One region of the Clostridium sp. 'deep sea' genome, then DNA from elsewhere that is predicted to be linked to it. Evidence: riboswitches for the same ligand, from Rfam matches in the RefSeq annotation. Region 1 holds a riboswitch; each other region holds the start of a gene.

Region 1 (2,276 bases):
AATTACAAAATAATGAAGTTATTTGTATTATTAACATTGAGGAAACTGAAGATTATTACGTTATAGAAAATTTATCAATCACAACCAAAGACAAATCAATAACCTATGTAACCCTAATAAAGCAAGTTTATATTGGTAACCTAAGCAATATAGGAAGATGTACAATTGTTGTTACAGATGATTTTTATAATAAAATTATAGAAGAAACTAATGCAGATCTTGTTACCTATTATACCTATAATTATTATAACTTAGAAGAAACAATTAAAATTCAAAATAATCTCATGCAGAAATTTGAACAGATTAAGACAACAAGCTTAAAAGGAAAATTTCAATCAAAAGCAGCTAAAAACTTTGGTTACCCTATATGCAAACAACAGTACATAAAAAACTCTAGAGTGGCTAGTAAATTCACTATATTTATTATGTTTTACATTGCCCTTATCTTTTTTGTGATTAGTGGAGTAGTACTCTATTTAAGAGTTATAAACAGCTTAGAGCATAGTAGAAAAAGATTTAGAACATTAAATGAATTAGGTATGAATAATGAAGCCTTAAAGAAAATCATAAGCAAAGAGTTGATTTTAGTGTTTTTATTGCCAGTATTTTTAGGTGGAATAATGGCTATAGCATTTACTTTCGCTACATATCATAGCTTTTTATATATGACTAAAATACTACTATGTTTAACAATTAGCATGATATTTTACTTATTACTACAAGTAATGTTTTTTACTCAGGCAAAAAGAAAATTTATTAATGAAGTATTAAAAAGCACCTTTTAAAACAAGTACAAAATATAACAATTGCCGTAATGCTACACTATGGCATTAAGGTTTAATATATTACAAATAAACATTTACATTAACTAACTACTGTGTTATATTGTGTTTGAAAACTAAATATGTAACTAGGGGAGTAATTGTGTGATTGCTGAGAGGAAACCTTGAGTTTCGACCCTTTACCTGATCTAGGTCATGCTAGCGTAGGGAAGTATGTATTATTATTGTATTACTTAAAGCATAAACCTAGGTTATGCTTTTTTTGTTTTTAAATGTTTAATAGAGAAAGGGAAAGATATGAAAAAATATTCTACACAAATGCAGGCAGCCAAATTAGGAATTAATACTGCTCAAATGTTAGAGGTTGCTAAAAAAGAACAAATGGATGTTAATGTTTTACGTAAAAAAGTAGCAGAGGGTTCAATTGTAATACCAGCAAATATAAATCATACAAGTCTAAGAGCAGAGGGTGTTGGCGAGGGATTAAAAACTAAGATTAATGTAAACCTCGGTGTAAGTAAAGACGCTTTTTGTTATGATGGCGAAATGGATAAGGCCTTAACTGCTATTAATATGGGTGCAGAAGCAATAATGGATTTATCTAATTATGGTAAAACCCATGATTTTAGAAAAGAACTTATTAATAATAGTACAGCCATGATAGGAACTGTACCAGTTTATGATGCCTTAGGGTTTTATGAAAAAGAATTATCTGAGATTAAAGCCGAAGAGTTTTTAAAAGTAGTAGAAGAACACGGTAAGGATGGAGTAGATTTTGTTACTATTCATGCTGGAATTAATCAGTATACAGCCAAAGTTTTTGATAGAAACCCACGCTTAATGAACATAGTATCACGTGGTGGATCATTAATGTATGCTTGGATGAAACTTAATAATAAAGAAAATCCATTTTACGAACACTTTGATGAATTACTAGAAATTTGTCGTAAATATGATATAACTTTAAGCTTAGGAGATGCTATGCGACCAGGTGGATTACATGACTCTACTGATGCTAGCCAAATTCAAGAACTTTTAATTTTAGGTGAGTTAACCAAAAGAGCATGGCAAAAAGATGTTCAGGTTATGATTGAAGGACCAGGACACATGAGCATTAGTGATATTGCAGCAAACGTAATGATTGAGAAAAAGCTGTGTCATAATGCTCCATTTTATGTACTTGGACCGTTAGTAACTGATATAGCTCCCGGTTATGATCATATAACAGGTGCTATTGGTGGTGCTATTGCAGCCGCTAATGGCGCAGACTTTTTATGTTATGTAACACCAGCTGAACATTTAAGGTTACCTACTATAGATGATATGAAAGAGGGCATAATTGCTACAAAAATAGCTGCCCATGCTGCTGACATTGCTAAAGGCATTAAAGGAGCTAAAGAGTGGGATTATCGTATGAGCGAAGCTCGTCGAGATTTAGACTGGGACACCATGTTTAAAGAAGCAATTGATCCTGAAAAGGCTCGTAGCTATCGC
Region 2 (2,276 bases), 1.5 Mb from region 1:
ATTTTTTACCTGCTCTGTGTCTAGGGTGCCAATATTTAAAACCAAAGCCCCCCCAACTGCCTTTACAACTGCTAATAAATCTTGGGTATCTTGGGGTGAGTGACTCATAACAGGTGATGCCCCAATAGCTAATAAAACATTAGCTACATCATTTACTGAAACATAGTTTGTTATATTGTGAACTAAAGGTGCTTTTTCTTTTAACTTAGCTAACGCTAAGGCAAAACTATTATTGTTTATCATTAAATTATTCTCCTTATTGAGTATTTTATTAATGCCTTATTATGATTAATCTATTTACTATTAGAGCTATAAAACTCATAAAAATGGTGGGTAGGACCTACCCCTTTGCCAATACTAAAACTATTCACAATAGCTCCAGTTATATACTGTTTAGCCTTTTCTACAGCCTTTGGAACAGCCATTCCTTTGGCAATATTGGCTGCGATAGCACTCGATAACGTACATCCTGTGCCATGCGTATTTTTGGTATTAATTCGTTTACTTTTATAAACAAAAAACTCGTTGCCATCGTATAAAATATCTACAGCTATCTCATCACTTAAATGCCCACCCTTTAACAAAACATATTTAGGGCCAAGAGCATGTATTTTAAGGGCTGCCTGTCTCATATCTGCTATAGATTTAATCGGCATTTTTACAAAAACCGCTGCCTCCGGAATATTAGGCGTTACCACTAAAGCCATTGGCAAGAGCCTTTTGATTAGGCTATTTTCAGCCTCAGGTAACAACAGTTTATAACCACTTTTTGAGACCATTACAGGGTCAAGTATTATATTTTTATAGTTATACTTAGCTAAAGATGTGGCTATTGCTTCTATGGATGCTATTTGGGATACCATACCAATCTTTACTGCATCTATGTTAATATCCTCAAATAAAACCTCTATTTGTTTGCTAATAATCCCGGGGTCAACATCCTGCACCGCAAAAACCCCTTGGCTGTTTTGAGCTGTAATTGCTGTAATTACACTCATAGCGTAAACCCCATTAGCACTCATGCTTTTTATATCGGCCTGTATTCCTGCACCACCACATGAATCACTGCCTGCAATTGTACATGCAATTTTCATTATTACACCCCACTTTTTTATTTATGTGTCGCTTATATCACAAAAAAACCATGTTCCAGAAAAAGAACATGGTCATAATTTCATACAGCCTTCCTTTCGCTGGAATTACCCAGGGCAAGTTCATGGGTCAAAAGATTATGGTCTTTTATCTCAGCCAGCCAATTGTGGCACCCCAAGGACACTATTCAATTACATTCACAATAACAAATATTTACTCTAAAATCAATACAATTAGGCTTTATTACCAGCATTTTTTTACTTAAAATCCTTAAAATCTTTAGTTTATGCAACCATGAAATTCCATACATTACAATGAATATTAATCCATTTTGCCCTTTTACCTTGTTTCGACATATTTCGGGGTGCTATACTAACCCTGCGATTGTTTAACATTCATGCCTAAAAAAACAATCATTTAGCTAAAGATAGGTGATAAGTTCATAAAAATATAGCTAGAGAGGAAGTTGAGAATGGATGAAAAACAAGTATTTTTAAATATTCAATCAGAAATAGGTAAGTTAAATTCAGTATTATTGCACCGTCCTGGTAAAGAGCTAGAAAGATTAACTCCAGAAAACCTTGAAAAATCATTGTTTGACGACATACCATGGGTAAAACAAATGCAAGTTGAACACGATGGATTTGCTGATGTTTTAAGAAGTAGAGGGGTTAATGTTCACTATATTGAAGATTTAATTGAAGACATTATTAAAGTTAAAGATCAAAAAGACATAATTATTAAGGCTGTATTACAAGATGCGGGTTTACGTAGTAAAGCTTTAGAGTCTGTATTACATGACTTTTTAACTGATCAACCCAGTGAAAAGGTTGTTGAATACTTAATAGCGGGTTTAGAAAAGTCTGAAACTAATCACCTTAAACGTGAGTTTACTTTAGCTGACCATATTAAAGCACATCATAAATTTTTCTTAAACCCAATTCCAAACCTATACTTTATGCGAGATCCAGCTACAGTTGTAGGTAATGCTTTGAGTGTTAATACCATGAATACCGCTGCCAGAAAACGTGAAAGCTTATTATTACAATATGTATATGAATATCATACTTTATTTAATAAAAGTAAAACACCATTAATTCACCATGTAAATGATGATAGCAGTATTGAAGGTGGAGATATCTTAATTTTGAGTAATAAGGTAATAGCTATTGGCTGTAGCCAAA
Region 3 (2,276 bases), 1.5 Mb from region 1:
GAATATTTTTAGAGCAATTGTCTAAGAGGTTTTTTGGATAAAAAACATTTTAAGTAAATGACTACAGGGGGTTTGCATAATAAGCGAGCCCTTTGCTTATTTTAATAGTAAAGTGCGGTTAGTTGGGTCTTTATTAAAAATTATATAAAAATAAGTGAAAGAAAAATATAAATATAGTTAATGTATCTGACAATAGCGCCGATATATTGATGTAGTAATTTTAAGCAAAATAGCAAATACATTTATAGCTATACTAAGAATAATTATAGAACAAACAAATAAACAGTTAGCTAATGATTAATACAATAAAGGGAGAAAAACAATGAATTTTAATTCATTAATTCAAGACGATATTATAAAGATAATACTCAATTTTGCAAATAAAGAAACCTGTATTAGAGCTGTTTTACTTAATGGTTCTAGAGTAAATAAAAATGCTCCAGTAGATAAAATGCAGGATTACGATGTAGTATTTTTTATAAAGGATCTTGCAAATAATGACTACCGTATTGATGATAATTGGATTTATGACTACTTTGGTAATCCTGTAATTGTTCAACAGAATGATAATAAGAATAATTCATATATATTTTTAATGCAGTTTGAAGACTTTAGAATAGATTTATCATTTGAGTCACTAAAAAAAATGTCACAGCGAGCTAAACAAGATAGTCTTAGTATGTGGTTATTAGATAAAGATAACATGGCACCAAAGTTACCTGAGCCTAATGAGAGTAGCTATTTTATTCAAAAGCCAGATGAAAAAACGTATAATGCTACTATTAATGAAGCATGGTGGATACAGCCTTACATTGCCAAAGGGATTTGGAGAGATGAGTTTCCATATGTACGTAGAGTATATGATGTTTATTTAATGAAGGCAATTAGAGCTTTAATAGATTGGGATATTGCCTATAACTATAATTGGAAAGTTAACTTAGGTAAGGCAGGCAAGTGGTATAAAAACTATCTAAATAAAAAAGAATATCAAGAATTTATTGAGCTTCATGCTACCACAAATTATGAGCAAATTTGGGATAGCCTCGAAAAAGCAGGCAATTTTATACGTAAGGTTGGCTCTAGGGTGGCAGATAAACTCAACTACCAATACCCATTTTTAGATGACGAAAGAGTACGAGTTTATTTAAGTAAAGTAAGAGAAGAACTAAGAAATAATAATAATTAAAGTGTTAGTAATAACACATATTTTTACAGTTCTATTGTAAAAAATATAAAGCTATGCTAAAATCTCTTTAGAAAACTTAATAAAAACTAGGGGAGCCTGTATAAATAGGCTGAGAAAGAGATGTTATCTCTGACCCTCATAACCTGATGTGGATAATGCCATCGTAGGAAAGTCAGATATAATATGTTAACTATCTATCACAAATTTCTTAGGATTTGTGATTTTTAATTTTAAAATATATGTTATGAGGGGAGTAGAGATTATTCTACTTCTTTTTTATTTATTATTTGCTCTTTTCCCTAGAGAAAGGAGACTATTATGATAGTTAACGGTAAAGCAATGAAAATTAATAATATTACTATTGCCCAGCTACTCACTAAGTTGCAGCTATCACAAAATAAGGTTGTTGTTGAGGTTAACCTACAAATTATTGCTAAACAGCATTATGATAGTTATAAACTTAAACAAGAAGATAAAATTGAAATTATTAGCTTTGTAGGTGGTGGTTAAAATAAAAATTTTGGTAAATGAAAAAGAATTTAGGGTGACAGCTAATACAACAGCGTTTACAGTGAAACAAATTTACAAAGCTAATGCTGATATGGTTATTTTAAATGGCTTTATTATAAATAAAGATGCTGCTCTTAAAGAAAATGATACACTTACCCTGATAAAAAGGGGTGAAATTCCCTTAAGAGAAGAGCTTGAGAGTCTTTTGATAGCTCGGCATAGTCCGGGCGTGCATAACAGAATTAAAAATGCTAGGGTTGCCATAGCTGGCTTAGGTGGATTAGGATCTAATATTGCGGTATCATTGGCTCGCATTGGTATTGGCCATTTAACTTTGCTAGATTTTGATATTGTTGAACCTTGTAATTTAAACCGACAGCAGTATTTTATTAAGCACATTGGTATGAAAAAAACAGAGGCATTAAAAGATTTACTTTATAACATTAATCCCTATGTTGAAGTAAAAACGCAAGATATATTTATAGAGGAAAACAATATAGAGCAGTTATTTAAGGATGCAAATATAATTGTAGAGGCATTAGATAGTGCAGTTTCAAAGGCAACTCTTATTAATACAGTA

The links. Region 1 has a riboswitch for thiamine pyrophosphate ahead of thiC (phosphomethylpyrimidine synthase ThiC). Riboswitches for the same ligand answer to the same signal wherever they lie in the genome.
Region 2: linked by a shared signal. The riboswitch ahead of thiD (bifunctional hydroxymethylpyrimidine kinase/phosphomethylpyrimidine kinase) and the one ahead of thiC (phosphomethylpyrimidine synthase ThiC) in region 1 are both predicted to bind thiamine pyrophosphate.
Region 3: linked by a shared signal. The riboswitch ahead of thiS (sulfur carrier protein ThiS) and the one ahead of thiC (phosphomethylpyrimidine synthase ThiC) in region 1 are both predicted to bind thiamine pyrophosphate.

The regions. Positions count from the first base shown of each region.
Region 1 covers NZ_CP063353.1:229,845-232,120, forward strand. Annotated here, with positions in the region: gene IMX26_RS01130 (ABC transporter permease) at 1-785, shown strand, start outside; TPP riboswitch at 903-1,009, shown strand; gene thiC (phosphomethylpyrimidine synthase ThiC) at 1,080-2,276, shown strand, end outside.
Region 2 covers NZ_CP063353.1:1,681,751-1,684,026, forward strand. Annotated here, with positions in the region: gene thiM (hydroxyethylthiazole kinase) at 1-243, opposite strand, end outside; gene thiD (bifunctional hydroxymethylpyrimidine kinase/phosphomethylpyrimidine kinase) at 294-1,094, opposite strand; TPP riboswitch at 1,169-1,279, opposite strand; gene IMX26_RS07910 (arginine deiminase) at 1,565-2,276, shown strand, end outside.
Region 3 covers NZ_CP063353.1:1,711,130-1,713,405, reverse strand. Annotated here, with positions in the region: gene IMX26_RS08050 (GntR family transcriptional regulator) at 1-41, shown strand, start outside; gene IMX26_RS08045 (aminoglycoside 6-adenylyltransferase) at 323-1,186, shown strand; TPP riboswitch at 1,265-1,373, shown strand; gene thiS (sulfur carrier protein ThiS) at 1,505-1,696, shown strand; gene thiF (sulfur carrier protein ThiS adenylyltransferase ThiF) at 1,686-2,276, shown strand, end outside.